Regions from separate parts of the Streptomyces sp. NPDC054841 genome, predicted to be linked through region 2. Evidence: riboswitches for the same ligand, from Rfam matches in the RefSeq annotation. Region 2 holds a riboswitch; the other holds the start of a gene.
The links. A riboswitch is a leader RNA that binds a small molecule or an ion and turns the genes downstream of it on or off. The one in region 2 is predicted to bind glycine.
Positions count from the first base shown of each region.

Region 1: it holds a riboswitch for glycine, as region 2 does, so the genes downstream of both, gcvP (aminomethyl-transferring glycine dehydrogenase) here and gcvT (glycine cleavage system aminomethyltransferase GcvT) in region 2, are expected to answer to the same signal.

Region 1 covers NZ_JBSGZO010000292.1:1,271-8,851, forward strand. The annotation lists gene ACWGI8_RS29935 (bifunctional nuclease family protein) at 1-292, shown strand, start outside; gene ACWGI8_RS29940 (MerR family transcriptional regulator) at 523-1,071, shown strand; gene ACWGI8_RS29945 (DNA polymerase IV) at 1,164-2,699, shown strand; partial or broken gene ACWGI8_RS29950 (PRC-barrel domain-containing protein) at 2,861-3,028, opposite strand; glycine riboswitch at 3,124-3,221, shown strand; gene gcvP (aminomethyl-transferring glycine dehydrogenase) at 3,400-6,285, shown strand; gene ACWGI8_RS29960 (DUF5999 family protein) at 6,419-6,616, opposite strand; gene ACWGI8_RS29965 (hypothetical protein) at 6,913-7,503, opposite strand.
Region 2 covers NZ_JBSGZO010000118.1:447-8,027, forward strand. The annotation lists gene ACWGI8_RS17845 (AAA family ATPase) at 707-1,384, opposite strand; glycine riboswitch at 1,512-1,609, shown strand; gene gcvT (glycine cleavage system aminomethyltransferase GcvT) at 1,760-2,875, shown strand; gene gcvH (glycine cleavage system protein GcvH) at 2,931-3,305, shown strand; gene glyA (serine hydroxymethyltransferase) at 3,329-4,588, shown strand; gene ACWGI8_RS17865 (L-serine ammonia-lyase) at 4,755-6,122, shown strand; gene ACWGI8_RS17870 (EF-hand domain-containing protein) at 6,288-6,503, opposite strand; gene ACWGI8_RS17875 (GNAT family N-acetyltransferase) at 6,620-7,258, shown strand; gene ACWGI8_RS17880 (tRNA-dependent cyclodipeptide synthase) at 7,459-7,581, shown strand, end outside.

The sequences.
Region 1 (7,581 bases), on a different contig from region 2:
CAAGGACGTGCTGGAGGCCGTCGGGCAGGAACTCACCGAGGTCCGGATCACGGACCTGCGTGAGGGCGTGTTCTACGCGGAGCTGGTCTTCGCCAGCGGGGTCGAGGTGAGCGCCCGGCCGTCCGACGCCATAGCACTCGCGCTGCGCACCGGTACACCCATCTACGGCAGTGACGGGGTACTGGACGACGCGGGCATCGCGATCCCGGACGAGCAGGAGGACGAGGTGGAGAAGTTCCGCGAGTTCCTCGACCAGATCTCGCCCGAGGACTTCGGCTCCAGCAGCCAGTGACCTTGCACCGTCGGCTCGCACCGGCTTGCGCGGGCGCATTCGGAAAGCCGTTCCCCGGACCGGGGCACGGAAAACCACTCTCAGGGTGATTATCACTCGGCGTGCCGAGTGTGGCGATCGTTGACGCACCCCGAGCGACTGCCTACCGTCGAGATGGCAGGTCAAGGACGGAGGTCGGCGTGAGAAGCAGCGGCGACGGTACGGCGGCAGGTTCCCTCGGACACACTCCGATGGAGGGCGGGGCGTATCAGGTTCACGGCAGTGCGACGGCCGACCCGACGACAGAGACCATCGGCTACCGGGGGCCGACCGCGTGCGCGGCGGCGGGGATCACCTACCGGCAGCTCGACTACTGGGCACGGACCGGCCTGGTGGAGCCGAGCGTGCGGCCGGCGTACGGATCGGGCACCCAGCGGCTCTACAGCTTCCGGGACGTCGTCGTCCTGAAGATCGTGAAGCGTTTCCTGGACACGGGCGTCGCGCTGCAGAACATCCGGGCCGCGGTGCAGCACCTGCGGGCCCGCGGCTTCGCGGATCTGGAGCGGATGACGCTCATGAGCGACGGCGCGACCGTGTACGAATGCTCCTCGCCCGACGAGGTCGTGGACCTGCTCCAGGGCGGCCAGGGCGTCTTCGGGATCGCCGTCGGCGTGGTGTGGCGGGACGTCGAGGCGGCGCTGTCGCAGCTGCACGGCGAGCGCATCGACACCGGTGAGACGCTGATCGGCCACGATCCGAGCGACGAGCTGGCCAGACGCCGCCGCGAGCGGGCGGGCTGAACCGTGCGGGGCCCGGCGCCCCGCAGAGGCTCATGGCGCGGCTCGTACGCCTGTACGGCCGATTGTCAGTGGCATAGGGCAGCATCAGAGCTGTGAGACCCGCGCCGACCATTCTGCATCTGGACATGGATGCGTTCTTCGCCGCTGCCGAGCAGGCGGCGAAGCCCAGTCTGCGCGGAAAACCGGTGATCGTCGGCGGGCTGGGGCCGCGTGGCGTGGTGGCCACCGCGTCGTACGAGGCGAGACGGTTCGGGGTGCATTCGGCGATGCCGATGGCGCAGGCCCGGCGGCTGTGTCCGAACGCCGCGTATCTGGTGCCGCGGTTCTCGCTCTACCGGTCGGTGAGCGACCAGGTGATGGAGCTGCTCGGCCGTCTGTCGCCGCTGGTGGAGCCGCTGAGCCTGGATGAGGCCTTTGTCGACCTGGAGGCGGGTGGGGCGGCCCATGACTCGCGATCGGCGCGGGAAGCCGGTGAGCGGCTGCGCAGGGACATTCTCGGGGGCACGGGTCTGACCGGCTCGGTGGGGCTGGCGGGTTCGAAGATGCTCGCGAAGATCGCCTCCGAGCAGGCCAAGCCGGACGGACTCGTCCTCATCGAGCCGGGCACCGAGCGGGAACTGCTCGGGCCGATGTCGGTCCGGATGCTGCCCGGAGTGGGGCCGGCGACGGGGGAGCATCTGCGGCGGGCGGGCATGACCACGGTCGCCGAGCTGGCGGAGGCGGGTGAGGACGAGCTCGTACGGCTGCTGGGGAGGGCGCACGGGACGGCGCTGTACCGGATGGCGATGGGCTTCGACGACCGTCCCGTGGTCGCCGAGCGGGATGCCAAATCGGTGTCCGTGGAGGACACCTTCGATGTGGATCTGCATGACCGGGTGCGGATCAGGATCGAGGTGGAGCGGCTTGCCGACCGGTGTGTGAAGCGACTGCGCGGCTCCGGGCATTCGGGGCGCACGATCGTGCTGAAGGTACGGCGGTTCGACTTCTCGACGCTGACGCGGTCGGAGACGCTGCGGGGGCCGACGGATGACCCGGCGGTGGTGCGGGAAGCAGCGGCCCGGCTGCTGGAGGCGGTGGACACCACGGGCGGCGTCCGGCTGCTGGGCGTCGGAGTCAGCGGCCTGGCCGACTACACCCAGGAGGATCTGTTCGCGCAGGCCGCAGCCGGCGAGCACGCGGACGAGGAGGGAACCGGGGCTTCTGAGCACCGTCCTGGAGGCGAGGAGCCGCCGCAGGAGGAGCTGCCTCCGGCCGAGCGGCGCTGGGCCGCGGGCCATGATGTGCGGCACGCCGAGTACGGAGCGGGATGGGTTCAGGGCAGTGGGCTCGGTCGGGTCACCGTCCGCTTCGAGGAGCCCTGGTCGGTCGTCCCGGGGCGGGTGCGGACCTTCTCGGTGGACGATCCGGCGCTGGAGCCGTCGGAGCCGCTGCCGCTGGTGCGGCAGCCGCCGGATCAGTCGTCGTCGTGGCCCGCCAGCCGGCCGAAGTCCCGGTCGGATATGGAACCCGGGCCGGATGCGGGGCCGGTGCCCGGGGGGTCCGTAGTGGTGTCGTCGGAGGCGGGCGGCGGCGAGGGTGTGGGGGAGGCTGCCGGCTTCTCCGGCGGAGCGGGAAGGTCGAGTCCGTAGTGGTGGTACAGCTGCAGCTCCTGCTCGGGGGAGAGGTGCCGGCCGACACCGAAGTCGGGGGCGTCCTTGATCAGCGCCCGCTCGAAGGGGATGTGCAAACCGTCGCCCGCGAGTTCGCTGGGCTCCAGGGGCACGAACGCGTCCCGGCTGAACAGGCCCGTGCGTACCGCCGCCCACTCCGGGACCCCCGTCGCGTCGTCGAGATACACCTCGTCCACGGTCCCGATCTTGGCGCCGTTGCGGTCGAACGCCTTGCGGCCGATCAGGCTGCGCGGATCGATATCGGTCTGCACGGTCCCTCCTACAGGTCGCAACGGTTCACTGAACACAACGGTTCACTGAACACTACGAAAGTGCACAACTGAGGCGTCGGCCACTCGAGGGTTGAGGCCAAGACCTCGCTGGTAGGCTGGCAGGCGGCTGTTGACCCCGTGCGGGAGAGTGCTCCGGTGAAAGTGCCGGAGACGCCGAAGGAGCAAATCCTCCCCGGAATCTCTCAGGCCCCTGTACCGCACGGACGAGGTCACTCTGGAAAGCAGGGCGGGCGTTTGACGGCATCCGCTCTCACCGACGGTGAAAGCCGGGCTGCCCTCGGGGCGGTCCGGTGAAGCTCTCAGGTTGAGATGACAGAGGGGGAGGCCGTCCGGGCACCCGCGCCGTGGTGCCCCTCGCAGGTCGCAATGACCAGGAGGCCTCCGCAATGACCGCCAACCGCATTCCGCTCTCCCAGCTGGAGCGAGGCACCCCCTTCGAGCAGCGCCACATCGGCCCCGACGCCGAAGCCCAGGCGAAGATGCTCGCGCAGGTCGGCTACGGCTCGCTGGACGAGCTGACCGGCGCCGCCGTGCCGGACGTGATCAAGAGCGCCGAGGCGCTAGGCCTGCCCGACGCCCGTACCGAGGCCGAGGTCCTGGCCGAGCTGCGCTCCCTCGCGGACCGCAACGAGGTGCTCGCGCCGATGATCGGCCTCGGCTACTACGGCACGTTCACCCCGCCGGTCATCCTGCGGAACGTCATGGAGAACCCGGCCTGGTACACGGCGTACACGCCGTACCAGCCGGAGATCTCGCAGGGCCGGCTGGAGGCGCTGCTCAACTTCCAGACGATGGTCGCGGACCTGACCGGTCTGCCGACCTCCGGGGCCTCGCTGCTCGACGAGGGCACTGCGGCCGCCGAGGCCATGGCGCTGTCCCGCCGCGTCGGCAAGGTCAAGGACGGCGTCTTCCTGATCGACGCCGACACCCTGCCGCAGACCGTCGCCGTGATCGAGACCCGCGCCGAGCCGACCGGTGTCGAGGTCGTCGTCGCCGACCTCAGCGAGGGCATCCCGGCCCAGATCGCCGAGCGTGGCGTCTTCGGCGTGCTGCTCCAGTACCCGGGTGCTTCCGGCGCCGTCCGCGACATCAAGCCGGTCATCGAGCAGGCCCATGAGCTCGGCGCGATCGTCACCGTGGCTGCCGACCTGCTGGCGCTGACCCTGCTCACCTCGCCCGGCGAGCTGGGCGCGGACATCGCCGTCGGCACCACCCAGCGCTTCGGCGTCCCCATGGGCTTCGGCGGCCCGCACGCCGGTTACATGGCGGTCCAGGCCAAGCACGCCCGCAGCCTGCCCGGTCGCCTCGTCGGCGTCTCCGTCGACGCCGACGGCAACAAGGCCTACCGCCTGGCGCTGCAGACGCGTGAGCAGCACATCCGCCGCGAGAAGGCCACCAGCAACATCTGCACCGCGCAGGTGCTGCTCGCGGTCATGGCCGGAATGTACGCCGTCTACCACGGCCCCGAGGGCCTGAAGGCGATATCCCGCCGCACCCACCGCTACGCCGCGATCCTCGCCGAGGGGCTGCGCGCCGGCGGTGTCGAGATCGTGCACGGCGCGTACTTCGACACGCTGACCGCCCGGGTCCCGGGCAAGGCCGCCGACATCGTCGCCGCCGCCCGTGAGAACGGGGTCAACCTGCACCTCGTGGACGCCGACCAGGTCTCCCTCGCCTGTGACGAGACCACGGGCCGCGCCCAGCTCACCGCCGTCTGGTCCGCCTTCGGCGTCGAGGGCGACATCGAGGCGCTCGACGCGACGGTCGACGACACCCTCCCGGCCGCCCTGCTGCGGACCGATGACGTCCTCACCCACCCGGTCTTCCACGCGCACCGCTCCGAGACCGCGATGCTGCGCTACCTGCGCAAGCTCGCCGACCGTGACTACGCGCTCGACCGCGGCATGATCCCGCTCGGCTCCTGCACCATGAAGCTGAACGCGACCACCGAGATGGAGCCGGTCACCTGGCCGGAGTTCGGCCAGATCCACCCCTTCGCCCCGGTCGAGCAGGCCCAGGGCTATCTCACCCTCATCCGTGAGCTGGAGGAACGTCTCTCCGAGGTCACCGGCTACGACAAGGTCTCCATCCAGCCGAACGCCGGCTCGCAGGGCGAGCTCGCCGGCCTGCTGGCGGTGCGCGCGTACCACCGTGCCAACGGCGACGACCAGCGCACCGTCTGCCTCATCCCGTCCTCCGCGCACGGCACCAACGCGGCCAGCGCGGTGATGGCCGGAATGAAGGTCGTGGTGGTCAAGACCGCCGACGACGGCGAGATCGACGTGGCGGACCTGCGCGCCAAGATCGAGCAGTACCGTGACGAGCTGTCCGTGCTCATGATCACGTACCCTTCGACGCACGGGGTGTTCGAGGAGCACGTCGCCGACATCTGCGCCCAGGTCCATGAGGCCGGTGGCCAGGTGTACGTCGACGGCGCCAACCTCAACGCGCTGGTGGGCCTTGCCAAGCCGGGCAAGTTCGGCGGCGACGTCTCGCACCTCAACCTGCACAAGACCTTCTGCATCCCGCACGGCGGCGGTGGCCCCGGCGTCGGCCCGGTCGGCGTCCGCGAGCACCTCGCCCCGTACCTCCCGAACCACCCGCTCCAGCCGACCGCCGGTCCCGAGACGGGCGTCGGACCGATCTCCGCCGCCCCGTGGGGCTCCGCCGGCATCCTGCCGATCTCCTGGGCGTACGTCCGGCTGATGGGCGGCGAGGGCCTCAAGCGCGCCACCCAGGTCGCCGTGCTCGCGGCGAACTACATCGCCAAGCGCCTGGAGCCGCACTACCCCGTGCTCTACACCGGTCCGGCCGGGCTCGTCGCACACGAGTGCATCGTGGATCTGCGGCCGCTGTCGAAGGCGACCGGAGTCAGCGTCGACGACATCGCCAAGCGACTGATCGACTACGGCTTCCACGCGCCGACGATGTCGTTCCCGGTGGCCGGCACGCTCATGATCGAGCCCACCGAGAGCGAGGACCTCACCGAGATCGACCGGTTCTGCGACGCGATGATCGCGATCCGCGCGGAGATCGAGAAGGTCGCCGCGGGCGAGTGGCCCGCGGAGGACAACCCGCTGCGCAACGCGCCGCACACCGCGGCCGCGCTCGGCGGGGAGTGGGAGCACGCCTACACCCGCCAGGAGGCGGTCTTCCCGGCCGGCGTCCAGGCCGCGGAGAAGTACTGGCCGCCGGTGCGCCGGATCGACGGGGCGTTCGGCGACCGTAACCTGGTCTGCTCCTGCCCGCCGCTCGACGAGTACGACGGCTGACGCGCCCGGACATGCGTCAGGGCCGGTTCGGAGATCGCCTCCGAGCCGGCCCGTCGTTGTCCGGTGCAGTTGTCCGGTGTGGTGTCCGGTGTGGTGCTGTGTCCGGCGCGGCTCGTCCGCCCCGGGTGCTGCCCTAGGCTGCCGTGACCACTCGCAGCGGCCGGTGCGGGGCGATGATCTGCCCGTCCGGGAGCAGCTCACCGGTGTCCTCGAAGAGCAGGACGCCGTTGCACAGCAGACTCCAGCCCTGCTCCGGGTGGTGCGCCACGAGACGGGCGGCCTCCCGGTCGGCGGATTCGGCTTTCGGGCAGGGTGGCTGGTGCTGGCACATGGATGGGTTCTTTCGCTGCGGTGTGGAGACTGTCCTGCGGCTCGATGCGGTGTTCATGGCCGCCCCCCGTATCTTGTTCGGTCCGGTCCCAGTGTTGCCCCACGGGCGTCACATCCGCAGGGATTTAGCGGCACCTCGTCTTAACACTTAATGACGTATCACCCGCGCGGACGGTTCAGTCCAACTGCACCGTCTCTTCGGGTGGTTCGGGGTGGCCGGAGTGGGCTAGTCCGGACGGGGCATGTCCATGCCCCGTGACCTGAGGTCACGGGGCATGGACACCGTGTGCCCGTCGCTCAGGCAGGCGACCCGAGCAGTGGCGCGGGGGTGACACGCAGCGTCAGCACCGGCAGCAGATCCGCGACCAGGTGTGCCCGGTGGGCTGCGATACCCGGTGGCGCGGGGGCGAGCGGCACCAGCAGATCGGCCGGCGCCGGCTTGCCCGCCGCCGCGTCCGCCTCGGTGTTCCTGTGCAGCCACAGCGTGAGCATGTACAGCTCGGGTACCGACAGCAGCCGTGGCTGATACGCACCGGGGACGGCCTCCGCCTGCTGCAGCGCACGCTCCGTCGAGGCGATGTACGGGCCCTCGAAGAAGTGCGAGAAGGCCCAGCCGTCCGGGGTCAGCATGGTGTCCGCGGCGGCGATGGCACGCTCACCGCTGCGGATGAGGAACCGCCAGCCGGCCAGCCGGGTGCGTGGCCTGCGGCTGCCGTGCGGGACGACCTGGTCGAGCACGTGGACGGGGAGCGGGAGTTCGGCACTCACCGCTCCTTGGACGGAACGGAGGGCGGGAGTACGAGCCTCGCGGACTGCGGCGGGGGAACCGAGTGCCGCGAGGACGCTGCGCAGGGCAGGCGCGGGGGCAGGGGGAACAAGCAGCGGCATGGTGGGTCGCCTCTCACTCAAGAGACAGGGTGATGCGAGGGCAGATGCGGACGGCACTGTCAGCGTGGGCCAGAGGGG
Region 2 (7,581 bases):
CTTTTGGCGGGCCGCGATGTCCTGCGGAAGCAGGGTAGCGGTAGTGCGGGCCGGAACCGCCGGGGGCGAGCCCCCGGGCTCCCGATACCGCCGGGCGGGCCGGTGTGTCCATCCCCAGTCGCCGGACAGGTCCGAACGGAGCCGCGCCACCATTGAGGCGCCGGTCCGGGGTCCGGGGCGGAGCCCGAGCGAGGCCTGGGGCAAGCCACCAGCCATCCCCGTACGGCCTTCGGCCGTGTCCTCAATCGCCGGACGGGCTGGAAAAATCGAGCCCCGCTGGGCCCCACGCCCGCAGGCCGTAGGGCGCGTAGGGCGTAAGGGGAAGTTTGAGTCGCGGGTCCGGAGCCTCGGCGCGGGGCCCAGGGGCGGAGCCTCAGTCCGGGGGACCACGGGCGGAGCCCAGCGCCGGATCCGGGGCAGCGCCCCGGCACGGGGTCCACGGGCAGCGCCCGAGCGCAGGGTCCACGGGCGGAGCCCCAGCGCGGGATCCAGACCGGCGCACCAGCGCCGGATCCGGGGCAGCGCCCCGGCACGGGATCCGGGGCAGCGCCCCAGCGCGGGATCCACGGGCAGCGCCCCAGCGCGGGATCCGGGGCAGCGCCCCAGCGCGGGATCCACGGGCAGCGCCCCAGCGCCGGATCCAGGCCGACGCCCCAGCGCGGGGTCCAGCACAGCCCCCCAGCGCGTCCCGGGGCGGACCCAGAGGTCAGGCCGGCTCGTCGAAGCCGATGCGGCGCAGCGTTCGCGCCGCGTCGCGGTCCAGCAGGACCGCCGAGGCGCAGCCCGCGGGCAGGCGGCCTCGCTGGGCGTCGCGGACCAGGCGGCCCACCGCCCGGCGGTGGCGGGCGAAGGCGTACCCGGAGACTCCGCGGCCGCGCTCCCGCTGGCCCGCGCGGGCGACGTGCGGGGTGACGTCGAGCAGGACCAGATGGAGGGCACGGCCACGGCGGCGCGCCTCGTGGGCCAGCCAGCGCCGTACCCAGGACTGGGTGCCGCAGTCGTGCACGATCACGCTCGCGCCGGAGCGCAGGGCACGCCAGAGCCCGCCGTAGTGGGCGACCCGGACCAGGGGGCGGTACACGGCGTACGGCAGCAGCCTGGGCATCCGCCGGTCCCAGCGGTCCCTGGTGTCCTGTGAGTCGATCCCGCCGGCCTCGGCCGCGCGCCGTATCAGCGTGGACTTGCCGCTGCCCGGCAGCCCGGAGATCACCACCACGTCTCCCGGGCCGAAGACCAGGCTTCGTGGGCCGCGCCCCGCGCGGTCCCGCAGGTCGCGCACGACGGGTGCGGGCGCGGCAGCGCCCAGCAGCCCGCGCGAGGGCACGCCCGGCCGGGCGGGCACTCCCGCCGGGGTCAGATATGCACCGCTCCGCTGCACCGTCATCGCTCTCCCCCTGTCAGGTCACTTCGACCCTGCCCAAGAAGCTTAAAGAAAAGGTAATGACCAACAAGTGATTTGCCGATCGGAGCACCCGTGCAATGATGTGCCCGCCAACTGCATACCGGCCGCTTGAATCCGCGCGGGAGAGTCCTGGCCACTGTGTGTGCCGGGCGCCGAAGGAGCAAGTCCCTCCCTTGAATCTCTCAGGCCCCGTACCGCGCGCGATGAGGCAGATCTGAAAAGCGGGCCGCAGCTCCTGTGGCTCCACCCAAGGTGCAAGTCACGACCTCCCCCACGTGTGGTCGTGATGAACCTCTCAGGTTTCGATGACAGATGGGGAGGATCGTCCTCGCCAGTCATGCCCTGGGAGCCCCATCCATGAGCAACGCCCCCCGTCTCACCGCCCTCGATGCCCTGCATCGCTCACTGGGCGCGACCATGACCGATTTCGCCGGCTGGGACATGCCGCTGCGGTACGCGAGTGAGCGCGACGAGCACAACGCCGTACGGACCAAGGCCGGTCTTTTCGACCTCTCCCACATGGGTGAGATCACCGTCACCGGGCCGCAGGCCGCCGCCCTGCTGGACTACGCGCTGGTCGGCAACATCGGCGGCGTCGCCGTGGGCCGCGCCCGCTACACCATGATCTGCCAGGAGAACGGCGGAATCCTCGACGACCTGATCGTCTACCGGCTCGGCGAGCAGGAGTACATGGTCGTCGCCAACGCCTCGAACGCGCAGATCGTCCTCGACGCCCTGACCGAGCGCGCCGGAGGCTTCGACGCGGCCGTACGGGACGACCGCGACGCGTACGCGCTGATCGCCGTCCAGGGCCCCGAGTCCCCCGGCATCCTGAAGTCGCTCACGGACGCCGATCTGGACGGGCTGAAGTACTACGCGGGCCTGCCGGGCACGGTCGCCGGCGTCCCGGCGCTGATCGCCCGTACCGGCTACACGGGTGAGGACGGCTTCGAGCTGTTCGTGGCCCCGGCCGACGCCGAGAAGCTGTGGCAGGCGCTGACCGACGCGGGCCGGGACGCCGGCCTGATCCCCTGCGGCCTGTCGTGCCGCGACACGCTGCGCCTGGAGGCGGGCATGCCGCTGTACGGGCATGAGCTGACCACCTCGCTCACCCCGTTCGACGCGGGTCTGGGCCGGGTCGTGAAGTTCGAGAAGGAGGGCGACTTCGTGGGCCGTACGGCCCTGGAGGCCGCCGCCGAGCGTGCGGCCGCCAACCCGCCGCGCAAGCTGGTCGGTCTGATCGCCGAGGGCCGCCGGGTGCCGCGCGCCGGGATGTCCGTCGTCTCCGGCGGCCAGGTGATCGGCGAGGTCACCTCCGGAGCCCCGTCCCCGACCCTCGGCAAGCCGATCGCCATCGCCTATGTGGACGCGGCGCACTCCGAGCCCGGCACCGAGGGCGTGGGAGTCGACATCCGCGGTACTCATGAGCCGTACGAGGTCGTGGCGCTCCCCTTCTACAAGCGCCAGAAGTAGTCCCTCCAGCAGCCCCCATCAGCAGCACTCCCCCGCGTACAGGAGAATTCAGGCCATGAGCAACCCCCAGCAGCTGCGCTACAGCAAGGAGCACGAGTGGCTGTCGGCCGCCGAGGACGGCGTGTCGACGGTCGGCATCACGGAGCACGCGGCGAACGCCCTGGGCGACGTCGTGTACGTCCAGCTCCCGGAGGTCGGTGACACGGTGACCGCGGGCGAGTCCTGCGGCGAGCTGGAGTCGACCAAGTCGGTCAGCGACCTGTACTCCCCGGTGACCGGCGAGGTCGTCGAGGCCAACCAGGACGTCGTGGACGACCCGTCGCTGGTGAACTCCGCCCCGTTCGAGGGCGGCTGGCTGTTCAAGGTACGCGTCGCGGAGGAGCCGGAGGATCTGCTCTCCGCCGCCGAGTACACCGACTTCGCCAGCTGACCAGAAACCCTAGGGATCGCGTGATGTCGCTTCTCAACACCCCTCTCCATGAGCTCGACCCGGACGTCGCCGCCGCCGTCGACGCCGAGCTCCACCGTCAGCAGTCCACCCTGGAAATGATCGCCTCGGAGAACTTCGCTCCGGTCGCGGTCATGGAGGCCCAGGGTTCCGTCCTCACCAACAAGTACGCCGAGGGTTACCCGGGCCGCCGCTACTACGGCGGCTGCGAGCACGTCGATGTCGTCGAGCAGATCGCCATCGACCGCATCAAGGAGCTGTTCGGCGCCGAGCACGCCAATGTGCAGCCGCACTCGGGCGCCCAGGCCAACGCCGCCGCGATGTTCGCGCTGCTGAAGCCGGGCGACACGATCATGGGTCTGAACCTCGCCCACGGCGGGCACCTGACCCATGGCATGAAGATCAACTTCTCCGGCAAGCTCTACAACGTGGTCGCGTACCACGTGGACGACGCCACCGGCCAGGTCGACATGGCCGAGGTCGAGCGGCTCGCCAAGGAGTCCAAGCCGAAGCTGATCGTGGCCGGCTGGTCCGCGTACCCGCGCCAGCTGGACTTCGCCGCGTTCCGCCGGATCGCGGACGAGGTCGGCGCGTACCTGATGGTCGACATGGCCCACTTCGCGGGTCTGGTCGCGGCCGGTCTGCACCCGAACCCGGTGCCGCACGCCCATGTCGTGACCACGACCACCCACAAGACGCTGGGCGGCCCCCGCGGCGGCGTGATCCTCTCCACGGCCGAGCTGGCCAAGAAGATCAACTCCGCGGTCTTCCCCGGTCAGCAGGGTGGTCCGCTGGAGCACGTGATCGCGGCCAAGGCGGTCTCCTTCAAGGTCGCCGCCTCGGAGGAGTTCAAGGAGCGCCAGCAGCGCACCCTCGAAGGCTCGAAGATCATCGCCGAGCGTCTGGTCCAGGACGACGTCAAGCAGGTCGGCGTCTCGGTCCTGTCCGGCGGCACGGACGTCCACCTCGTCCTCGTCGACCTGCGACACTCGGAGCTGGACGGCCAGCAGGCCGAGGACCGGCTCCACGAGGTCGGCATCACGGTCAACCGGAACGCCGTCCCGAACGACCCTCGCCCGCCGATGGTCACCTCGGGTCTGCGGATCGGTACGCCGGCGCTCGCGACCCGCGGCTTCCATGCCGAGGACTTCCGCGAGGTCGCCGACATCATCGCCGAGGTGCTCAAGCCGTCGTACGACGGTGCGGCCCTCAAGGCACGGGTCTCGGCCCTTGCCGCGAAGCACCCGCTTTACCCTGGTCTGTAGGAGTCGCGGCAGCCGCTGACGGCTGCCGCAACAGACAGGACAAAAACAAACGGGGCACCGCACGCACTCACCGGTGCATGCGGTGCCCCGCACCACGTACCGCCCGTTCGTTCTTCTGCGCCACCCTGGCAGACAGCGACGTCTACCACCCCCTAGGAGTACCCCCGTGGCCATCTCGGTCTTCGACCTGTTCTCGATCGGTATAGGCCCCTCCAGCTCCCACACGGTGGGCCCGATGCGAGCTGCCGCCCTGTTCGCCCGCCGCCTGAAGAACGAGGGCGTGCTGGCCCACACCACCGCGGTACGCGCCGAGCTGTACGGCTCGCTCGGCGCGACCGGCCATGGCCACGGCACCCCGAAGGCCGTTCTGCTGGGCCTGGAGGGGAACTCTCCGCGTACGGTCGACGTCGAGACCGCCGACGACCAGGTCGAGCGGATCAAGTCGAGCAAGCGGATCAGCGTCCTCGGCGTGCACGAGATCGGCTTCGACTTCGACAAGGACCTGGTCCTGCACCGCCGCAAGGCGCTCCCATACCACGCGAACGGCATGACCCTGTGGGCGTACGACGCCGACGGCGCGACGCTGCTGGAGAAGACCTACTACTCGGTGGGCGGCGGCTTCGTCGTCGACGAGGACGCGGTCGGCGAGGACCGGATCAAGCTCGACGACACCGTGCTGAGGTACCCCTTCCGCACCGGTGACGAGCTGCTGCGGCTCTCCCGCGAGACCGGTCTGTCGATCTCCGCGCTGATGCTGGAGAACGAGAAGGCCTGGCGGACCGAGGAGGAGATCCGCGAGGGGCTGCTGGACATCTGGCGGGTCATGCAGGCCTGTGTCTCGCGCGGCATGTCCCGCGAAGGCATCCTGCCCGGCGGTCTGAAGGTCCGCCGCCGCGCCGCCACGACGGCGCGCAAGCTGCGCTCCGAGGGCGACCCGCTGGCGCTCGCCATGGAGTGGATCACCCTCTACGCGATGGCGGTGAACGAGGAGAACGCGGCGGGCGGCCGCGTCGTCACCGCGCCGACGAACGGCGCCGCGGGCATCATCCCTGCCGTCCTGCACTACTACATGAACTTCGTGCCCGGCGCCGACGAGGACGGCATCGTCCGCTTCCTCCTCGCGGCCGGCGCGATCGGCATGCTCTTCAAGGAGAACGCCTCGATCTCCGGCGCCGAGGTCGGCTGCCAGGGCGAGGTCGGCTCGGCCTGCTCGATGGCGGCGGGCGCGCTCGCCGAGGTGCTGGGCGGCTCGCCCGAGCAGGTGGAGAACGCCGCGGAGATCGGCATGGAGCACAATCTCGGCCTGACCTGCGACCCGGTCGGCGGCCTCGTCCAGATCCCGTGCATCGAGCGCAACGGTATGGCGGCGGTGAAGGCCGTCACGGCGGCGCGGATGGCGATGCGCGGCGACGGCAGCCACAAGGTCTCCCTCGACAAGGTCATCAAGACCATGAAGGAGACCGGTGCGGACATGTCGGTGAAGTACAAGGAGACCGCGCGCGGCGGCCTCGCGGTGAACATCATCGAGTGCTGAGCGGAAGGCCGACGAGAAGATCACCTTCAGGGTGGCCGGCGTGACCCGCTGCGCGTCCTGACGCACGAGCGACCACGGCCCCCGACGGACTCGCCGGGGGCCGTGCTGGTGCGTACTGCCGTATGCGCACTGCCGTACTGGTGCGCACTGGTGCGCCCGGTGACATCAGCCCTTGTTGAGCGACGCCCAGAACTCGTCGAAGGTCAGCAGGCCGTCGCCGTCGCTGTCCTTGGACTTGATGACGGCCTCGGCGACCGTCTCGGTCACGTTGAAGTCGCCCAGCTGCGCCATGACGCTCTTGTACTCGGCGGCCGAGATCAGCCCGTCGCCGTTCAGGTCGTACCGCTCGAAGGCCTTGCGCGCCGTCTCGATGTCCGCCACTGGGTCCACCCCTTCTTGGTGCATAACTGACGGAGGTCAGGTTATCGGCGAAGGGCCACGATTCAGGCCTGGGGGGCGCTCCGGGGGCCGGGGCCCGGGTCGGCGACCATGGAGGCATGAGCGATGCGGTGGCACGGATCCTGGCAGCGGCGGCACGCGGGCAGTTCCCGCCGCCGGACGGCACGACCACGGTGGTGCCGCAGCCGAATCCGCGGGACGCCGGGGTGCTGGCCTTCACCGCGCACTCGGTGGTCTTCACGGACGAGGACCCCCAGTGGATACGGGACACCCTGGCCACCGTCTCCGGCGACGCGCTCGCGGCGACGATGAACCCCGGCTTCCTGAGCGCGCTGATGGCGAGAACCGGCCGTTCGATGAACACCATCGACCTGCTGACGGTCGCCGACACGCGGCCCGGACCGCCGGAGCTGGAACTGCGGGCGATCGAGGACCCGGCCCATCCGCGGGTGGCGCGGGCCATGAAGTTCCGCGACGACGTGCGGGTCTGGGCCGCGGACGGCGGCGTGCTGGTGCTGGGCCGCGGAGTCGCGGGGCGCTGGGAGGCCGCGATCGAGGTGGACCTGGAGGCGCGTGGCGCGGGCCTCGGGGTGCGTCTGGCCGTCGCGGCGCGCCATCTGGTCCCCGGCGCGCATGTATGGGCTCAGCAGTCACCGGGAAACGCCCGCAGCGTGCGGACGTTCCAGCAGGCCGGGTACCGGCCGGTGGGTTCCGAAGCCCTTCTGGTGGCCCACTGACGGACAAAGCCGATAGAAAAGGCTTCAATTACCTTTCGGTAGCTCGAAACGAAGGTTTTTCGCCCCGCACCGTCGAATTCCCGCCAATCCAGCCCCCATGATTCGTCACTCTCCGCCGCCGGGAGATAACTTCATGGCGTCGTCGCCACACCAGGAGCGCAGGGCTCCCAGGGACAAGCGGCGCAAGGGTGAATTCACCAGTGACGATCACAGCTGACGCTGACACGATTGGCGCCTCGGGCGCCGATTCCCCCTTCACGATCGACCCCTTCACGGTCGAGCCCTTCACCAGAAACTGCAGGGCCATCTGGGACGAAGGCGAT